Regions from separate parts of the Savagea faecisuis genome, predicted to be linked through region 3. Evidence: riboswitches for the same ligand, from Rfam matches in the RefSeq annotation. Region 3 holds a riboswitch; each other region holds the start of a gene.
What was found. A riboswitch is a leader RNA that binds a small molecule or an ion and turns the genes downstream of it on or off. The one in region 3 is predicted to bind thiamine pyrophosphate.
Positions count from the first base shown of each region.

Region 1: another riboswitch for thiamine pyrophosphate. It lies ahead of ACFQ0V_RS02805 (phosphomethylpyrimidine synthase ThiC); the one in region 3 lies ahead of thiS (sulfur carrier protein ThiS).
Region 2: another riboswitch for thiamine pyrophosphate. It lies ahead of ACFQ0V_RS04535 (3-oxoacyl-ACP reductase); the one in region 3 lies ahead of thiS (sulfur carrier protein ThiS).
Region 4: another riboswitch for thiamine pyrophosphate. It lies ahead of thiM (hydroxyethylthiazole kinase); the one in region 3 lies ahead of thiS (sulfur carrier protein ThiS).

Region 1 covers NZ_JBHTJF010000012.1:10,522-15,777, reverse strand. Annotated here, with positions in the region: gene ACFQ0V_RS02825 (M20/M25/M40 family metallo-hydrolase) at 1-381, shown strand, start outside; gene ACFQ0V_RS02820 (hypothetical protein) at 465-941, shown strand; gene ACFQ0V_RS02815 (hypothetical protein) at 958-1,383, shown strand; gene ACFQ0V_RS02810 (GreA/GreB family elongation factor) at 1,362-1,829, shown strand; TPP riboswitch at 1,875-1,986, shown strand; gene ACFQ0V_RS02805 (phosphomethylpyrimidine synthase ThiC) at 2,119-2,850, shown strand; partial or broken gene thiC (phosphomethylpyrimidine synthase ThiC) at 2,831-3,927, shown strand; gene ACFQ0V_RS02795 (hypothetical protein) at 3,937-4,116, shown strand; gene ACFQ0V_RS02790 (nicotinate phosphoribosyltransferase) at 4,227-5,256, shown strand, end outside.
Region 2 covers NZ_JBHTJF010000021.1:20,221-25,476, reverse strand. Annotated here, with positions in the region: gene ACFQ0V_RS04540 (LLM class flavin-dependent oxidoreductase) at 206-1,513, opposite strand; gene ACFQ0V_RS04535 (3-oxoacyl-ACP reductase) at 1,565-2,317, opposite strand; TPP riboswitch at 2,468-2,568, opposite strand; gene ACFQ0V_RS04530 (hypothetical protein) at 3,017-3,601, opposite strand; gene ACFQ0V_RS04525 (hypothetical protein) at 3,789-4,142, opposite strand; gene ACFQ0V_RS04520 (hypothetical protein) at 4,721-5,149, opposite strand.
Region 3 covers NZ_JBHTJF010000034.1:115,325-120,580, reverse strand. Annotated here, with positions in the region: gene ACFQ0V_RS09975 (class I SAM-dependent rRNA methyltransferase) at 1-695, shown strand, start outside; gene ACFQ0V_RS09970 (ThiF family adenylyltransferase) at 737-1,750, opposite strand; gene ACFQ0V_RS09965 (thiazole synthase) at 1,747-2,514, opposite strand; gene thiS (sulfur carrier protein ThiS) at 2,516-3,319, opposite strand; TPP riboswitch at 3,398-3,507, opposite strand; gene ACFQ0V_RS09955 (phosphoribosylaminoimidazolesuccinocarboxamide synthase) at 3,705-4,385, shown strand; gene ACFQ0V_RS09950 (CAP domain-containing protein) at 4,813-5,256, opposite strand, start outside.
Region 4 covers NZ_JBHTJF010000034.1:223,037-228,292, forward strand. Annotated here, with positions in the region: gene ACFQ0V_RS10590 (M20 family metallo-hydrolase) at 1-458, shown strand, start outside; gene wrbA (NAD(P)H:quinone oxidoreductase) at 499-1,107, opposite strand; gene ACFQ0V_RS10600 (VOC family protein) at 1,170-2,111, opposite strand; TPP riboswitch at 2,237-2,325, shown strand; gene thiM (hydroxyethylthiazole kinase) at 2,394-3,137, shown strand; gene thiD (bifunctional hydroxymethylpyrimidine kinase/phosphomethylpyrimidine kinase) at 3,138-3,968, shown strand; gene thiE (thiamine phosphate synthase) at 3,965-4,624, shown strand; gene thiW (energy coupling factor transporter S component ThiW) at 4,614-5,138, shown strand; gene ACFQ0V_RS10625 (alpha-hydroxy-acid oxidizing protein) at 5,182-5,256, opposite strand, start outside.

The DNA.
Region 1 (5,256 bases), on a different contig from region 3:
CGCCCTATCGTGAAAGAGACGATTGAGCGTTACGTAAATGGAATTACGAGCGGTATGGGGGCGACGTATACTTTTGATTATGAGGAAGGTTATCCTTCTGTATACAATGAACCTTCTTTAATTGAACCCCTTCAAAAAGCGACAGATGCGATATTAGGAGAAGATTCACTTGCGATCGTTAAGCCGAGTATGGGGGGGGAAGACTTCTCCTATTTCGCCGAGCAAGTACTGGGAATCTTTTTCCGACTCGGCATTCAAAATGAAGAAAAAGGAATTAAATATCCGAACCATCATCCTAAATTCGATATCGATGAAGCAGCTCTACATTTAGGAGTCGCAATTTTTGCGCAGTACGCGATTCAATATTTTGAAGGAGAGTAAGTGGAGATCATCTCTCTCTCTAACATTCGTTATAATGAGGAGTAATGAGGAGTAATGTGTGTATTTTTAGAGGAGTGTCCGTAGTGGAACATACAGTTTTACGTATTTTAGCGATTTATGAGTCGAGTATTCAAAATGAATCGATGCTTGAGGAAGAAGTGATACGCATTGCAAAACATATAGCGAAGCAATGGGCGATTCATGAAGAGTTTGATTTAGAAACGAATGACAACTTTGACCGTTTCGTGTTGGCGCATTTACGAGCACGAATCGAGCATAAACCGGGTTTGTTACTGTTTGAAAACCGAGTGATTCAAAGGCATGAAGAATGGTTATTATCCATTAAAATGACGATTCCAAGTGAAGAAAATTACTTTCACCAAGGTTATTTTGCACTCGATGACATTATTCGAAGAAATGTTGTCATTCAACAATTTCCTGAGTTACAAGCGAACTTGTTCGAATGCAGTCGCTTTTATGAAAAATATGAGCAAATTTATTCGAGAGAGCGAATTGATGAAGTGCAAATCGAGTTTATTTTACCGCGTTTAACATTGTGAGAGGAGTTTAAAGGTCATGTGGAAACGATTTTTTACGATTAGTATAGCGACATTGATCACGTCTTTTTTATTGACGAAAGGCGTCCAAACACTTCCTTTGGAGCTGGAATACCCAGAATTTTTTAATATGAATTCAACGTGGCGTGTGTTTCTCGTAACACTCATTATCATTTTGCTGATTTACTTATTGCTCGTCATGCCATTTAATATACTCATTACGAAATTTGCGAGTACATTGTCGCAAGAGTGGTTATTATACAACTTAATCGCTTTTGCATATACGTTAATATTAGTGCTCATCGTCTATGTAAATATGCAATATTTACCACATATTTTTGCAATCGTCATTTGGCATATTTTAATTTTTAGCGTCATAGCAGTGTATGCTCTTGCGAGTCGAGTAGTAGGAGGTATTCACAAATGGACGACATCATTCGGTTAACGAAAGACGGAAAACAGCAACTGGAAGAACAACTTTCAAAATTAGAAAATGATATATTGCAAAAATCACAAGAAAAAGTAAAAGCAGCGCGAGGATTTTGTGATTTCTCGGAAGATCCGGTGTACGCACAATACTTAGAAGAATCATTTGAAGTGCGAGAAAAAATAGAACAGTTGAAAGCATTGCTTTTGAAGGTGGAAGTTATTGAACCAGAAGACAACGGAGTCGTACAGCTTGGAACGTATGTCGATATTTTAGAAAGTGGCGAATCCGAAGTGGAAACGTATCAAATCGTTCATTCGTTAGAAGCGGATATTGAACGAGATAAAATTTCTGTCGATAGTCCGCTCGGAAAACATTTATTAGGAAAAGAAATCGGCGAGAAATTCATATTTTACGATAATGAATTCAAAGTAAAAAACGTTCACATAAAAAGTAATCCTTGACAAATAAAAGAAGAGCGTTCATGGTGAACGTGTACGAACAATTCAATAAAAAACTAGGGGTGTCCGAAAGTGGCGGACTGAGAGGGAGAACTAATTTTCCTAACTCTTTGGACCTGATCTGGCTCATACCAGCGTGGGGAAGTACTTATTAATGACACAATACATACGAGACGTATGTTTATTTACGTGCCAGGTCTAACTATCATTAGACCTGGCTTTTTTGTATGGATTGTCCCGAATGGTGCGAGTTATGCGGTCTACCTCAAAATGAAGAAGGAGACTGAAAAACATGACAGCAAAACAAAAAGGAATTCAAATTCACGATTGTTTTCCAGCGAGCACGAAAGTGTATGTAGAGGGGAGCCGTCCGGATATTCGCGTGCCGATGCGTGAAATCGCTTTATCGCCGACAATCACAGAGCAAGGCGAAATACCGAACGAACCAATTCGTGTTTATGATACGAGCGGTGTGTACACGGACCCAACACATGAAATCGATATTGAAAAAGGATTGCCACGCATTCGCGAACAGTGGATTTTAGAGCGCGGCGACGTCGAGGAATATGAAGGGCGCGAAGTGAAGCCTGAGGATAACGTATACCGTCCAGGGAAAGAAAAAGAAGATGACTTATTCCCATTGCGTAAACGAAAACCACTCCGCGCAAAGCGAGGGAAAAATGTGACGCAAATGCATTATGCGAAACGAGGAATTGTGACACCTGAAATGGAGTTCGTCGCGATTCGTGAAGGATTAGAACCTGAAATGGAGTTCGTCGCGATTCGTGAAGGATTAGAACCTGAAATTGTGCGAGAAGAAATCGCGCGAGGCCGTGCGGTATTACCGTCGAATATTAACCATCCAGAAGCGGAACCGATGATTATCGGACGCAATTTCCACGTGAAAATTAATGCGAATATTGGAAATTCAGCAGTCACTTCTTCCATCGCTGAAGAAGTGGAAAAGATGACGTGGGCGACTCGTTGGGGGAGCGGACACGATTATGGATTTGTCGACAGGTAAGAACATCCATACGACACGCGAGTGGATCATTCGTAATTCACCTGTTCCTATCGGGACGGTGCCGATTTACCAAGCGCTCGAAAAAGTGAACGGCTTAGTGGAAAACTTAACGTGGGAAGTGTTTCGAGATACGTTGATTGAACAGGCTGAGCAAGGAGTCAGTTACTTTACGATTCATGCGGGTGTGTTATTGCGCTACATTCCGATGACAGTAAATCGCGTAACGGGCATCGTATCACGCGGTGGATCCATTATGGCTCAGTGGTGCTTACTTCACCATAAAGAGAGTTTTTATATACGCACTTTGAAGAGATTTGTGAAATTATGAAACAATACGATATCGCCTTTTCATTAGGGGATGGTTTACGTCCAGGTTCGATTGCCGATGCGAACGATGAAGCACAGTTTGCCGAGTTAGAAACATTAGGCGAACTGACGAAAATTGCATGGGAACATGACGTGCAAGTAATGGTGGAAGGACCAGGCCATGTACCGATGCATAAAATTAAAGAAAATATGGACAAACAACTTGAAATTTGTGACCAAGCGCCGTTTTACACATTAGGTCCTTTAACGACAGACATCGCACCGGGCTATGACCATATTACGTCCGCGATCGGTGCTGCGATGATCGGGTGGATGGGAACGGCAATGCTTTGTTATGTGACGCCGAAAGAACATTTAGGCTTACCGAATAAAGACGACGTGCGAGAAGGAGTCATTACGTATAAGCTTGCGGCGCATGCGGCGGACCTTGCGAAAGGGCATCCGACAGCGCAAAAACGCGATGACGCGCTATCTAAAGCACGATTCGAATTCCGTTGGCGCGACCAATTTAATTTAAGTTTGGACCAGGAGCGCGCGCTCGAATACCATGATGAAACGTTGCCAGCAGAAGGTGCAAAAGTGGCGCATTTCTGTTCGATGTGCGGACCGAAGTTTTGCAGTATGCGCATCTCGCATGACATTAGAAAATATTCAGATGATGATTCATTAGAAGAGCGTTTACGCGTTAAAGAAGGATTGGAACAAAAAGCAGAACAGTTCCGAGAGCTCGGTGGAAAAATTTACAATTGAGGTGAGGAAATGAATGAAGAAATAACAGCGCAACATTTGCTTGTGCAAATTCATGAAAAACGTCAAACCCTTCGCCAATTGGAAGAGCAACTTCAAACGATTCAAGCGAACTGTGAGCACGAATACGAAGAAAAAAGAACGCATCGTATTTGTAAAAATTGCGGATCGGTTAAAAATTTTCATTATTAATAAGCGATGAAGCCTAGTTTTGCGAAAACTAGGCTTCATTTTCTTTCGCGCTTTAGTAGAAAGGGGTATAATAGAACAAATACATTGTACAGAAGAAGGGGTTTATTCGTATGAAGACGAATTATAAGGACGACAGTTTAGCCGTACATACAGACTTGTACCAAATTAATATGGTTGAGTCGTATTGGGCGGATGGGATGCATGAACGAAAGTCTATTTTCGAAGTGTACTTTCGCAGTATGCCATTTGGAAATGGTTATGCTGTATTTGCAGGATTAGAGCGCGTATTAGATTATTTAAAAGAGTTCCGTTTTACAGATAGTGATTTACGTTATTTAAAAGAACAAGTCGGTTATGAAGAAGATTTTTTAAATTATTTAAAGACAATTCGTTTTACGGGAGATGTGTATTCAGTTGTTGAAGGAGAGCTCGTCTTTGCGAATGAACCGTTAATGCGAATTGAAGCACCACTCGCGGAAGCTCAATTAATCGAAACAGCAATTTTAAACATCGTCAACTTCCAAACATTAATTGCGACGAAAGCGAGTCGCATAAAACAAGTTGTAAAAGATGAAGTCGTCATGGAGTTCGGGACTCGCCGTGCACAAGAGATGGATGCTGCTATTTGGGGAGCTCGCGCTTCGATTGTAGGTGGTTTAGAGGCGACGAGTAATGTTCGAGCAGGAAAGCTCTTCGGAATCCCGGTTGCTGGAACACACGCTCACTCGATGGTACAAGCGTATAAAAGTGAATATGAAGCGTTTCATTCTTACGCTCGACGCCATAAAGATTGCGTCTTTTTAGTCGACACGTACAACACGTTAAAAATCGGTGTGCCGACAGCGATTCGTGTAGCGAAAGAGCTCGGAGATAAAATTAACTTCCAAGGGATTCGTTTAGACAGTGGTGACATCGCTTTCTTATCAAAAGAAGCGCGCCGCATGTTAGATGAAGCAGGATTTCACGATGCTAAAATTGTCGTTTCGAATGATTTAGATGAATATACGATTTTGAACTTAAAAGCACAAGGGGCTTGTGTCGACACATGGGGAATCGGTACGAAACTGATTACTGCCTACGACCAGCCAGCACTAGGAGCGGTGTACAAAATCGTATCGATTGAAAATAGTGAAGGAATAA
Region 2 (5,256 bases), on a different contig from region 3:
CCGGGGTCTTCGGCTCGTGCTGTTCCCGTAGGAGTCGCCACCTTTCGCTCCAATTAACAGAGAGTACTTAAAATTAAAATTTCAAACGGAAAAGAAGCCAATTCGTTCAAATTCGAACAAATTGACTTCTTTTTGAATTTCAAAACGACTATAAATAAAAAACTCAAGCTTTTCAGTAACTTTGTAAAACGAGAAACTACCTTTTTTATTGCAGTCCTAAATGTTCGCGGAATGTGTGGCCTTCGTAATCTTGACGATAAATGCCACGCTTTTGCATTTCAGGAACGATTAAATCAACGAAGTCGTCTAAACTGTTCGGTAAAACAGGTGGCATTAAGTTAAAGCCATCCGCTACCCCTTCGTTCATCCATTTCTCCATCTCATCTACAATCTCTTCCGCTGTGCCGATCAATGTTAAATGACCGCCACCTGCGCTTAAATAACCGAGTAACTCACGGACGGTCGGGTCTTTATCTCGAATGATTTCGAGCACCGTTTCATAGCGGCCGACTGGTCCTGTAAATTGTTCGACGGGAGGAAGTTCAGGTACTTTCTCATCCAATGCCCAATCCGAACAATCTTGTTGAACGAAAAAGCTCAATTGTGCTAACGCGTTATCGATCGGCAACATTTCATCGAGTTTGCGCTTTTTCTCGTACGCTTCTTCTCGCGTCTTACCGACATATGTGACGAGTCCTGGCAACACTTTAATGTGACCGTTCGGACGCTCGCTTTTCGCAATCGCTTCATCCAATCGGTTGCGGAACTTTCGCGCTTGGCCAATGTTCCAAGAAACCGAATATACGGCCTCCGCATATTTCGCAGCGAGCGCGACACCTGGTGCCGATGCGCCTGCCTGCATAGCGACAGGACGTCCTTGTGGACTGCGCGGTGCGGTAGATGGTCCTTTCACTTGGAAGTACTTCCCTTCGTGATGGAATGGTTCGATTTGAGAAGGGTCGATAATCTCTCCCGTTTTACGGTCGTGAATGAACGCCTTCTCGTCCCATGAATCGAATAATTGATTCATTACCGTCGCAAATTCATCCGCCTTCTCGTAGCGCTTCGCATGTTCCGGCAATCCTTCCATACTATGGTTTTGAGCTTCCCAATCCGTCATCGACGTCACGAGATTCCACCCGACGCGACCGTTCGTCATATGGTCCAAACTTAACAACTGACGCGCTGCGGTGAATGGGTTCGAAAACGTACTCGAAATCGTCGAAACGAGTCCGACACGCTTCGTCACTTGCGAAATCGCTGTTAAATTGACGATCGGGTCTAACCAAAATGCCGGCATCTCACTCGGCTGTTCCCCCGCAAACGCCTGACTATCTGCGAAAAAGACCGCATCGAAATAGCCACGCTCCGACGTTTGAGCGAGTTCTTGATAATACGTCACATCTCCAACACGTTCAACGCTCGAATCCGGCATCATCCAAGCTGCTTGGTGATGACCGCACCCGTACAATAAAATCCCGATATGGAGTTGCTTCTCTTTCTTCTCTGTCATCATAGACACCTCAATGTACATTGATTTATGGAAAAAATCCGTTTAGCCAAATTAGTTCATCGTCAATCCGCCGTCGACTGTAATGTTTTGTCCTGTTACGCCGTCCGCTTGTTCTGAAGCTAAGTAAGCGACCATGTTCGCCACATCTTGTGGTGTTGTCACTTTGCGAATTGGCGTTGACTGTGCGATTAAGTCGAACACTTCTGGTGTCGTCACAGAACTTGCGTTTGTCGTCTTCAACAATCCGCCCGATACGACGTTCGCCGTAATGCCGTGCTGTCCTAATTCTGCCGCGATATTACGTGTAAATCCGATCAAACCAGCTTTCGCCGTCGTATACTCGTGGTATGGTACGACAGGGTTTTGGTATAAGTTCGTTCCGATGCTAATGATGCTTCCTTTTTTACGCTCGATAAACTGTGGCACAACACTTTGCGCAACGTTAAATGCTGCTTTTAACGTACCGTCAATTTGCTGTTGGTAATCTTCCCAATCTAAATCTGCGAAAGACTTTTGTTTGACAGGGTCAAATTTGAAACCGACTAATGCGTTGTTCACGACAACGTCGATTTGACCGAAACGTTCTGTCCCTTGTTTCACCATCTCTTCTACTTCTTCACGATTCGTTACGTCTGCGTAAAGTGCAATCGCTTTCTCTTTACCGATCTCTTCTACGAGTGCTTCTGCTGCATCTTTACTTTTATAATAGTTAACGATTACATTCGCTCCTTGTGCTGCTAATGTTTTCGCAATTGTCGCTCCTAAACCTTGACTACTTCCTGTTACTAATACTGTTCTTGCCATCTTCCATTCCTCCTAAATTTTTATGATGATCCTTAAATAATTGAGTAGGGGACGAAAAAAATACGCAACCTCCCGAATGGAAAGTTGCGTACACATAAACGATGCATCACGAAACAAGACGTCTTGACGCCTCATCGCACGCATGCGGATGTATAAAATTCGACACTTTCCTACGCTAGTGTTAACTAGTTCAGGTTCAAAGGGTTCGAGTAAAAACTCATCTCAGTGCAACGACACCCCTAGTGAATACTATTTAAGTTACCTTCAATTTATAGTTTAAAGCAATCGTTGTCAAGTCATTCACGTCATTCCAACTGTTTCACCCACTATACATTTTTAAACTATTTACTCGCATACGTGGACATCTGTATGAAACACTAGAAGTACGATAAGGGAGATATTATCAAAAAACAATAAAATTAAAGTTTTTAAGTCCATGCTTGTCGATTAATATAAAATAGAGCTGGTTTATCTCGCAATTGAATCTTACTTTAGAGTCTAGACTTTGGAGTTTTTTCACTAATTCTACCGAACGATAACTAGGAGGTAGGACAATATTAACCGTAAATGCTAAAAAGCTAAAATATTTAAGAAAATCATATCAACATTCTCCTAGATACCATATGTTAACATTCAACTCTCTTTCTCTTTAATCACCAGCTATTATGCCCCTTTTATAAGGTACATAATGACTCAAGATTAACTCCCATACCGCGCTACTAAGATACTTAAAGTATCATTAGACTCTTTATAAGTATCTTGATAATCAAAAAAATCATCTATCCCTCCCTTAATCATCGAATAGCTGTTCATTTTCATTCCGGTTTTTATTTTCTCGGAAGACCTTAATATATTCTCTCCGTAGTCATACATCTGATTAATGTAATCATTAATATCAGGGTCATCCGACTCTATTGAGAATCTCCCAAGTCTTACTCCAGAAGTTCTAAAATTTTCAAGATGCATTTCCATACCTTCATTCCAATCCTTCTTGTAGAGGAAGGATTTGTCTTCTTTCGCCAGGTTAGAGTGATAGACAATTCCTTTAATAGCATCAAGAGCTAATACCTGTGCTTTATATACTTTGTTTAGATAATCCTCAAGCTCTTGAGATCCTGGAATAGATTGAGAGGATAAACTAGACTCTGAAAAATCTTCTGAGGGAGTAAAATCCGTATTATTCTTTTCTGAGTTGTTTGAAAATAGAGAATAGGTTATAACTAAAATAGCAAGTAATGCTAAAATAAGTAAAGATACAAGTATTCTTATCATTGGTTTTTTCATAAGAAAGCTCTCCTTTTAAAAGTAATTTTTATCACTTTGATTTTACTATATATAAGTTTTTATTTTGTTAAAAAAGTAATTTATTGTTATTATTGTATTTGTTAAACATAAAATGGTTCTTACGCATATTTGGTGAATACAAATATGGTGTTGTAAGGAGATTTGATAATATTCTCTGAACATAACTCTACATCCAATAGAGAATCTGTTTTTCTAACAATTTCAATTCTGCTCTTCCGTACATCATCCGTTTAATTGTTTTCAAACGATTGATTTGTCCTTCTAATCTTCCATTACTGTAAGGAGAGAATGTTGAATCGCTTTGAAGGTCACTGCGTATTCGCTGAGCATAACGATAAAATGGTGAAATGATGTCAGAGAGTTGGTCTTGTCTCCACTTTGAAAACAATTTTGCTTTAGGATCGTTGATGGAATCACGAAGCTTTTGAACAAGTGATTTAAACTTTTTTAGAGGAGAGTTCAATAAAAGAACAATGAACATTCGTCTGGAAATAGAAACCTGTTTGCATGGTTGTAGCATTCTATTTCCTTCTTTCCTTTTTCACCGCATCATATCCTCCTTCGTATCCTAACTGTTGAAGATGAAGATAAATAGCCATCGCTGAATGACCTTCTTTTTTCCACTCAAGTGATTGTGTGATATAATCGTCGATTGCTTTTCTCCGCACTTGACGACTTGGCGATTAAGTGTGTAAATGAATATTTTTTGACAGTATGGAGATCCAATCCGAATGTTCGAGCAAGTTGAGCTATCGTTTGTCCCTCTTTATATGCATTCTTCGCTTTTGAGTTTGACAGGCGAACATTTCTTTTTCAGAACGAGTTGAAGAAACTGTTGATGTTTATTTTCTGAGGGCTAGACCCAATAATCGTAGTGGGGAGAAGAGTAGCGATATAATCTGTGACTTATTTCTTTGCATTTTAGATAAAGTGCTACCTGTCATACATTTGTTGGATTACAGGGCTCGCTTTGGAAATAGCTTTTCGAAAGGTAAAATCATCAATTCCTATAAAAAGGCGCCCCCTCCCTCTCAAACTCCGGGCGATAGATACCTTGGTGACGACCAATACGAACTACGTAATACTTGCTCATATTAATCACTCCTTAGTTTTCCATAAGTAAGGATTCTCTTTCAAGTAGTAGATGTCGGACTCTTGGAAACCACCATACAAGGATTCTTTATCTCTTAACATCTCAAAAATTTCTTCTTCTTTCTCGCCCGAAAGATAAAGAGAGTTCGCATTATTAACAGCAGCCTTTCTATAGTCTACTTTTGAATAAAAAAGAACTTTAGATGCTTGTTCTTCTGTTAAATTATATGTATTTGACATCAAAATTTCTTTCATTTTGTACTCTGAGTAGTTTGAGTTACTAACAGATAGCTCTACATGTTTGACAAGACGGTCAAACTCCTCTTCAAAGGACGGCTTTTTCGATTCATTGTAAAGAAATATTCCTACTAGAATAGTCGCAACAACAGTAACAACAACTAATAAACGAGAGATAAATTCTAATAAAGTATTCAACAGATCACTCCTCAATATAACAGTATTCCCCTACAAATATACCATTTTATAGAAAAAGGTCAAGACGCACAAGAGAATCTGACTGATAGAGATTTGTTGCAAAGAGT
Region 3 (5,256 bases):
TCGAACAAGACGATTTCGTCATGGGTGAAACGACGACATTCCCACAAATGGTGAAGCAAGATGGGATTCAATATGCGATTGATTTAAATGACGGACCAATGACGGGTGTTTTCTTAGATCAAAGAGAGGTGCGTCGCTATTTACGCGACGAGCTTGCAGAAGAAAAAACGGTTTTAAATACGTTTTCTTACACGGGAGCATTTTCGGTCGCTGCACTATTAGGGGGTGCAAAAAGTACGACGAGCGTTGACTTAGCGAAACGTAGTGAAGCGAAAACGATCGAACAGATGAGCATTAACGGGATCGATTTTGAAGCTCAAGAAATTCGTGTTATGGATGTGTTTAATTACTTTAATTATGCGGAACGTCACCAGATGAAATGGGACGTCGTCGTCTTAGATCCACCGAGTTTTGCACGTTCTAAAAAAATGAGTTTTAGCACGTCGAAAGATTATGATATGTTGATAGAACGCGCAGCGAATGTGACAGCGCGTAAAGGGACAATTATCGCTTCAACAAACACGGCGAGCTTAGATATGAAAAAGTTTAAAAAGCTAATAGAAGAAGGCATGCGAAAAGCAGGGCGCAATTATAAAATTGTAGAAGAGTTCCATTTACCGAGTGATTTTAGAACGCCTCGTTCATTCCGTGAATTCGATTATTTAAAAGTGTTAATTTTACAATTGAAAAACTAAACGAAAAACAGCTTAAGCATTTGCTCAAGCTGTTTTTTAAATTAACCGATCATATTCGCAACGACAGCACGTGCTTTTACAATATCATTCGTCCCATGGACAAAAATACGTCGATCTTTAAAAAAGACGACTCGATATTCGTCCCACTCAATCGAGACGAGAAATGGATTAGCGACAGTCGGTGCTTTCAGTCGTTCACCGAGCGTTTGTAATTGTTCGAGTTCGAGTGTCCGTTGTTTTGGCATGAACAATTGTACCGTTTCGCGTCCACACAGTACGGCACCGTCTGTTTCACGTCCTGCGTGTAAATACGGATAGTTTTTCGTCCCACAACATGGACAATTTTCTTTTCGAAGCGCAGTCGCTCGAATCGACGCATGTTCATCTGTCCATAAGTTTGTCGATTGTAATTTCGGTGTCAACGTTCCTTCTCGCAGCCATTTTAACAATTGCGCTGTTTGCCTTGCAGCGACAGTCGTCACAATTGGACTGATGACGCCTACTGTGTCACAAGTTGCGGACTCAGGAGGTAGTGTTTCAAGTAAGCAATGAAGGCAAGGCTCGTCTTCTTGAACACCGATTGGAAAAGTGAGACCGTAACTGCCGACACAAGCTCCCATAAAGAAAGGAATGCCGAGCTTATGACAACAATCGTTCGCCAGTAAGCGCGTCTCTAAATTATCAGTCGCATCGAGTACAGCGTCGTGCCCTTCGATGAGTGTTTCGATATTATGTTTCGTAATGTCGACGACGTGTGCATCAATCGTCACATCGCGATTCACTTTTTCTAAATGTTGTTTCGCCGCGATTGCTTTCGGCATTTGTTGAATGACGTCTTCTTCCGTATACAATGTTTGGCGATGCAAATTCGTCCATTCGATCACATCGCGGTCGACAATCGTTACGTGTCCGACGCCTGCTCGTACGAGTAAATCGCTCGATGCAGATCCGAGAGCACCTGCTCCTAATATGAAAATGCGAACATTTCGCAATTTCTCTTGTCCAATTTTGCCGAACGGTTCGAATCGTTGTTGGCGGTCATAGCGGTGAATCACTCGACGAACAACCCTTCTATCGGACTGCTTGCGACCGCATAATCTTTTTTCTCGATGCGTCCTGCTTCAAATCCGAGTCGACCTGCTTCGATTGCGAGCTTCATCGCTTTTGCCATTTTTACAGGATCTTTCGCACCTGAAACGGCTGTATTTAAAAGAACCCCATCTGCTCCAAGCTCCATTGCGAGTGCCGCATCTGCAGGTGAACCGATTCCCGCATCGATAATGACGGGTATTTTTGATTGTTCGATGATAAATTTCAAATTTAATTCATTTAAAATGCCTCGACCTGAGCCGATCGGTGAAGCGCCAGGCATGATCGCATGTGCGCCGAGTTCTTCTAGTCGACGTGCTAAGACGACATCGTCAGACGTGTAAGGAAGAACAGTAAAACCTTCCGCTAACAACATTTCAGTGGCGCGTAATGTTTCCACCGGGTCAGGTAAGAGAGAGCGGTCGCACCCGATAATTTCAACTTTAACCATGTCGCATAGACCTGAAGCTTTCGCTAGTTTCGCAATGCGCACTGCTTCTTCAGCTGTTTTCGCACCCGCTGTGTTTGGGAGTAATGTATATTTCGTTAAATCCAATTGTTCCAAAAAGTTCGGCTGACTCGCTTCAAAAATATTCATACGACGTACAGCGAATGTTAGTACTTCCGCTTCTGAAACCGCGACCGCTTCTTTTTGAATTTCAAACGATGGATATTTTCCTGTACCTAAAAATAAACGTGATTGGAATGTGTGATTTCCGACTTTTAACATATTATCCTCCTCCGACGAAATGAATGATTTCAATTTTGTCGCGGTCTAAAATAGGTGTATTAAAAGCTTCTTGATCGACGATTTCCTCATTGTGCTCAACGACGAAAATACGTTGTTCGAGCTGCAAATGTTGAATGAGTTGGTCGATTGTCGTCACTGTCTCTGGAAGTTCATACAATTGACCGTTTAGTTGAATTGATTTCATATTCGTCTCTCCTTTAATCGTAGTTGCAAATTGTATCGCACAGTCGACAGGCGAAGGTGCATGGAAAATGGAAGACATGACTGCGATGCCATCTACTTGTAGCTCATGTAGTGTCTCAACATGTTCCACTCGAATGCCACCGATGACATAGAGTGGAATTGTAAGTTGTTCTTTTATTTTTTCAATAGATTGTAATCCTCGAGGCGGTGTGTCTTTACTTTGTGTCGCAAAGAGATGTCCGAATGTGACGGAATGCGCACCTGCTCTTTCCGCTTCAACTGCTTCTTCTAAACTATGAACAGACTTGCGAAAATGAATATGTGGAAACACATCCGTCGCATAGTGTAAAGGCATACTGTAATACGGTAATTGAACCGTTGGGATTTTATAAGCATGCGCTAAATCAACGCGTTCATGAACGACGAGTTGTTCAGGTTTTACACCATTTTCTAAAATAAAATCAAATAACTCACAAAGCTCGGCAGCTGTCTTCGATTTTTCACGAATGACGAATTCGTCCACAAAAGGAGCAAGGGCAACAATTGTTACACCTAATTGACTAAAATCATATGTGTCGGTCGTTACAGCAATTAATTTCATCATCATTTCATCCTTTACTTAATCGTAAAAAAACCGCACCTCGAATTTCGAGGTACGGTCTATTTTCAAAAAAAGCATGCAGAAAATAAGCCACTTCCCTCCGCAAGTTCGAACTTGTTCAGGTGATAAGGGTATCAAAGTTTCACTTTTCTCTCAGTCCTTTATAAAGGATTCCCCTAATGGTTATGTGAATCTATACAATTTGCTCATTTAAGCATAGCATATGTTATCGAAAATTGAAGAGCGGAGTGCCTCCTTAGTTTTTAAAAACGTACATTCCTAAAAAAACTTTATAAAATATTCATAAAAAACGAACGATATCTCTTTTTATCACGTCAAATATAGCTTATACTGAAGAAAAGTCGAAAAAGGAGCACGAGTGAAGATGAACTTATTGTACGCTGGAAAAACGAAAGACGTGTATGAAGGAGAAGGCGACACAGTCGTTTTGAAATTTAAAGATGATGTGACAGGAACGGACGGTGTCTTTGATCCAGGAGCGAATACAGTCGGTTTGACAATCGATGGGATGGGTCAATCTGGTTTACGTATGACGACATTTTTCTTCGAGAAAATGGCGGAGCACGGGGTAGCGACACATTTCGTATCTTCGAATATTGAAGAAGCGACGATGACGGTGAAAAAAGCGACGATGTTTGGCAACGGACTCGAAGTGATTTGTCGTTATCGCGCAGTCGGAAGTTTCTACCGTCGTTACGGTCAATACTGCGAAGAAGGCCAAACACTCGACGCTTTCGTAGAAGTGACTTTAAAAGATGACGAGCGCAATGACCCACCGATTTCAAAAGATGGACTCGTCATGCTCGGACTTTTAACAGCGGAAGAATATGATGAACTAGAACAAATGACGAAACAAATTTCCGGAATCGTCAAAGAAGAATTAGCGAAGCGTCAGCTCGAATTGTACGATATTAAATTGGAATTCGGTCGTGATTCAGAAGGAGCGCTCATGCTCATCGATGAAATTTCTGGTGGAAATATGCGCGCTTACGGAAAAGACGGTTATGTCGAGCCACTCCAACTCGAAAAACTAATGTTAGCTTAATCAGTGAACTACCCACCACTTAGTTAACCTTACGGTCTACTTGAAGTGGGGGCTTCTCGCTTCCACGAACATAGCTTGCAAGCAAGTCTTATGTGTTCTCCACGAGCGTGAATTCGGGGCATTCCAACCCTACTGATACGCAATGTTTTGAGTACCTTGGATATTTTACGCATACGAGGGGCTTGGTTTTCGCTCTTATTTCCGTATGCAACTCCATATATCCAGTTGTCAAAGAACATTATGTCTATATTTTACCAAATTCTTTGGCTAAAGCCAACCGAAATTCATCTCCCACCTATTCATTGGTGCTATTCGCACCTTCACACTCCTTGAGGATGGGAGACTTCTTTCGGAAATCCGTTAAAAAAAGACGAGAATTCTTTCTAAGCTGTTTTTAGAGCAGCTCATCGAAAGGAAACTCGTCTTTTTATTCTTTCAAAAATAGTTGTGTGAAATAGGGGATTTCATCATCATTAAAGGCGACACCGATGCCAGCAGTCGTATATTTCGGTGTTAACGTATTCATACGGTGATCGTAAGAGTTCATCAGTCCTTCATGAGCGAAAATGGGACTAAACTGTCCGTAAGCTAAGTTTTCTCCTGCTTGCGTATAATGAATGCGATCTTTTCGCATGCGTTCGAAAGGAGATTCTCCTTGTAAATTCGTATGGTTGAAATAATCATTTTTCGCCATATCGATACTATGTTTTCGCGCTGTGGAAGCTAACGCATCATGAAAGCGCAAAATGCTTTTCCCTTCGCGAACACGAACCGCATTCGTCAGTTCAAACAATAATTGTTCATAACTGTTACGTAAAGATTGACTGCTTGAGACGTACATCGATTGTCTTTCTTTTTCTAACGTTTGCGC
Region 4 (5,256 bases), 110 kb from region 3:
TCATTACAGTTGGCCATTTAGAAGTGTATCCGAACGGTGCGAATGTCATTCCACATACAGTCGAATTTATGATTGATTTGCGTTCAAGCACAAATGAATCGCTGCATATTGCGACAGAGCGACTGTACGATTATTTAAAACTTCATGAAACGGAAGAAATCCAAGTAAAATTAATGGATAAATTGCAAGTCGAACCGATAAAAATGGATAAAATTATGAATGATTATTTAAAACAAAGTTGTAAAGAAAGAAAATATACATTTATGGACATGCATAGTGGAGCTGGACATGATGCGATGATCTTCGCTAAACATGTCCCTTCGACAATCCTTTTCGTTCCAAGTCATAAAGGGATTAGCCACTCTCCAAAAGAATGGACGGAGATTGAAGATTTATGTAAAGGAATCGATATTTTATTCGACCTTGTCATTCAAGAAAGTAAGTGTCAAACAAAATAATAAAAAAAGAGTCGAACGGAATTCCGTTCGACTCTTTTTATTATGCGCGGAGACTCGCTGTCGCTTTTGCTACTTCTGTCGTACGACGCGCTTGTGCTTTCACTGCTTCTTCTACTTGCTCTACAATTTCACCTTCTTGTGATACTGTCGCGCTCGTACCGTATGGGTTTCCACCTGCTGCGTATGCAGATTGATCTACAAAACCTGGTGCTGTTACGATTGCACCCCAATGGTACATCGTCGTATAGATCGAGTGAACCGTCACTTCTTGACCACCGTTTGCGTTTCCAGCGCTCGCCATCGCACTGACTACTTTATTCGCTAATTTCCCTTGGAACCATAAGCCGCCTGTCGTATCGATAAAGTTTTGGAATTGGCTCGGTACGTTACCGAAACGTGTCGGTACGCTCCAAATAATCGCATCTGCCCACTCTAAATCTTCCAATGTAACTGTCGGAATTTCTTTCGTCGCATCTACGTGAGCGCGCCATGCTGGATTTGAATCAATTGCGCCTTCTGGTGCTGTTTCTCGTAATTTTAATACACGAACATCCGATGCTCCTGCTTCTTTTGCACCTTCTGCTGCCCATTGTGCCATTTTATAGTTTGTACCTGTTGAACTGTAATAAATAATTGCTACGTTTGTCATGTTTATAATCTCCTTTTAAATAAGTTCTATTGTGTATTCAAAATAATAAAGAGTGTTACGATTTAATGAGAAGAGCGTTTTCCACTCGGACGTTGAAATGGAACGATATGAGACTCGATTACAGCACGATTTTGTTCATACTGTGTCGGCAATTGTAAAGTTGATCCTAAAGCTTCATCCGTTTCGTCGATGAAAAATCCAGGTTCATCTGTCGCAATTTCACAAACGATTCCTCCACCCTCTCGGAAGTATATCGACTCGAAATAGTCACGATCTTGAACAGGTGTTACATTGTAATGCGCTTGTAATTGCTGTTGCCACTTGAGCTGTTCTTTGGCATCTTTCGTACGCCATGCGATGTGATGTACCGTACCAATTCCAAAACTTCCACGTTCTCCATCTAAAGAATAGAGGTCGATCGTTTCTTCCGAGTTCTCCTCCAAAATGAATCGTTCCTTTTCTCCAAATGTTCCACGTGAAACATAACCGAATTGTTGTTCAAGTAATCGTTTCGTCGCTTCAATATTCCCTGTATATAAAAGAGCACCGCCGAACTTTTGAATAGCATATTCGGACGGTATTTCTGCCGTTTCCCAATCGTTCGTCACCGCGATATGTCGTTCGATTAAAGCGAGTTGTAATCCATGTTCATCTTCAAAATGAAGTTGCCTTTCATCGAAGCTTTCAACGACTTTCGTTTGAATTTGTTTTGACTGTAATCGCTCTTGCCAAAATGCGAAGCTCCCTTGCGGTATTAAAAAGTATGTAATGCCTACTTGTCCGTTGCCGCGCTTTCCTCGATAATCATTCATCCAATTAAAGAACGTCATAATCGAGCCTGGACTACCTTCACTATCGCCGAAGTACAAATGATACGTCGTCGGATCATCAAAGTTCACTGTCGTTTTCACGAGTCGCAACCCTAATACATCCCCATAAAAACGAGCCGTTTGTTCTGGATGACCGACAATCGCTGTAATGTGGTGAATCCCTTCCATTTTCATATTCTTCTCTCCTCTCTTTCATTATCTTGAATTCAAGATATATCATAACAAGGATTTTTCGTTCTGTCAAAAACTTTGTTTCTTCTTTTCACTGTATGGTATAGTAAATGTACAAACGCATACGAGTTTACCACTAGGGGCGCCCGCGGGCTGAGACGTACTCTTTGAACCTGATATGGTTGATACCATCGGAGGAAAGTGGGTATTTTTCACATGGTGTTAAATCCTTCTCCTTCTTCTACTTAGAATGAGAAGGATTTTTTTATGAAAGGGAGATTGCTTATGACAGCACTACAACACATACGAAAAAACAAACCAGTCATCCACTGTATTACGAATTATGTAACGGCAAACTTTCAAGCGAACGCTCTACTCGCATTAGGAGCTTCGCCGATCATGGCGGATTTAGCTGACGAAGTGACTGAAGTGACGAGCTTTGCAGATGCGCTCGTATTAAATTTTGGGACGCTCCAACAACACTCGGAACTCGCGATGACGCGTGCAGGACAAAAGGCGAACGAACGAGGGATTCCCGTCGTCATCGATCCTGTTGGTGTCGGTGCAATCCGTTCTCGCTTAGCGATGTGTCAACGTTTATTGCAAGTCGTTAATCCGACAGCTTTTCGCCTCAATGCAGGTGAGCTCGCTGCGATCGCCGGCGAGCAATGGGAAGCACGAGGAGTAGATGCAGGAAGTGGCGAAGCGAATGTACAAGAAATGGCACGATTTGTTGCCGAAAAATATGATGCAATCGTCGTCGTCACTGGAGCGACAGACCTCGTCGTTAGCGCACGACAGATGTTTGAAATAACAGGTGGCGACCCGTGGATGAAGCAAGTGACTGGAGCAGGATGCGTGCTCACAACGATCGTGGCAGCTTTCGCAACAGTGAATACAGACGCAGAAACGATTCAACAAGGCGTGCGTTTTTATAAAAAAGTAGCAGAACACGCACGACAAGCTGCTACTGGAATCGGTCAATTCCAAGTGGAATGCTTAAATTACTTACAAATGGAGGAATTATAAATGGTGAAAATCGCAATGACAATCGCAGGTTCAGATAGTGGCGGAGGTGCAGGGATTCAAGCGGACTTAAAAACATTCCAAGAGCTCGGAACGTTCGGTACATCTGCCATTACAGCGATCACAGCTCAAAATACGTTAGGGGTGCACGGGGTTCAACCGATCGATATCGATATGATCGAAAGCCAAATCGATGCGGTCATGACAGACTTACGCCCAGACGCGGTGAAAACTGGAATGCTATTTTCTGCTGAAATTATTCAAATCGTCGCTGAGAAGTTCAAACAATACAATGTTCAAAATATCGTCATCGACCCGGTAATGATTGCGAAAGGTGGCGCATCATTGCTTCAACAAGAAGCAGTCGATGCTTTAAAAAAGGAACTCGTACCACTCGCTACAATTATTACGCCAAACATTCCTGAAGCGGAAGTGCTCGCAAATATGGAAATTGTAACGGAAGACGATATTGCAGCGGCGGCGGAGCGCATTCTAGCTTTAGGGGCAAAAGGTGTATGGATGAAAGGCGGACATAGTAAAGACCCTGAGTTCGCGAAAGATTTCGTATTTTTACAAGATGGTACGTCATTCTCCATGACATCAAAACGTATCGATACCGATAATACGCACGGAACAGGATGTACATCTTCTGCGGCAGTTACCGCTTCTTTAGCGAAAGGAATGTCACTGAAAGATGCATTAATCGTCGGAAAATCATTCATTCAAGCAGCGATTGAAGAAGACTTACAATTAGGCAGCGGTCACGGTCCGACTAACCATGGCGCATACCGCTACGTACAAGACCGCATGGAAAAGGAGATTCATGTCGAATGAATATAAAAGAAGCGCTTCGTATCTACTTCATTATGGGAAGTAACAATTGTGGCTCTCATGAACCGCTCGACGTCTTACAGCAAGCGATCGATGGTGGTATTACGATGTTTCAATTCCGCGAAAAAGGAGATGACGCATTAACAGGCGAAGCAAAAAAACAATTTGCGCGTGACTGCTTCCGTCTATGCAAGCAAGCGAACGTTCCGTTTATCGTCAATGACGATGTCGATTTAGCGATTGAAATTGGAGCGGACGGTGTGCACGTCGGACAAGACGACCTCGATGCAGGAGTCGTGCGTCAAAAGCTTGGCTCAGACAAAATAATCGGTGTTTCGAGTCACACTTTACAAGAGTCGAAAGCAGCGATTGAAGCGGGAGCCGACTATATCGGAATGGGACCTATATACGCGACAACGACAAAATTAGATACGAATCCTGTTGCGGGTACTAAAGCAATTCAAGAAACGAGACAACATTTCGCACAATTCCCTATCGTCGCAATCGGTGGATTACAAGCAGACAATTTCGCACCAGCAATCGAAGCTGGAGCGGATGGAATTTCAATTATTTCTGCGATCGCTAGCGCACCTAATCCAAAAGAGGCGACAGAAAAACTCGCCTCTACTATGAAAGAAGTGATTAACGATGCAAAATGATAAAATTCGAAAAATGATTTTAATTTCTTTATTTGCGGCAATTGCTGTCGTCGGGTCAACGTTCGTTTCATTCCCACTCGGACCAGCGCGCGCTTTCCCTGTCCAACATGCGATTAACGTGATTGCTGCGATGATGCTCGGCACTGGACCAGGCGTATTAATCGCGTTTCTTGCAGCGCTCATCCGTGTCATTATCGGCACTGGCTCGTTACTTGCATTTCCAGGCGGTATGATCGGCGCATTTTTAGCAGGCGTTCTTTATAAAAAATTCAAAAAAAGCTGGGCTGCTGTAACGGGTGAAATAATCGGAACAGGACTCATCGCTTCTTTATTTGCCGTACCGTATGCGAAATTGTTAATGGGCACAGAGTTCGGGGCATTCTTCTTCGTCCCAGGATTTTTCTTCTCTAGTTTAAGTGGAGCGATACTCGGTTTACTTCTCGTAAAACAACTTCAAAAAACGAGAGCGGGACACGACTTACAATTAATGTTCGCCAAAAAATCAACAAATTAATTAGACGTAAAAAGCAGTCAGGCACGCAAATGCCCGACTGCTTTTATTTATTTTCTACTAAAGTGAGATGGCGAACTTGTTTGACGCTATTTGCCCCCGCTAGCGCAATGGATGCCGT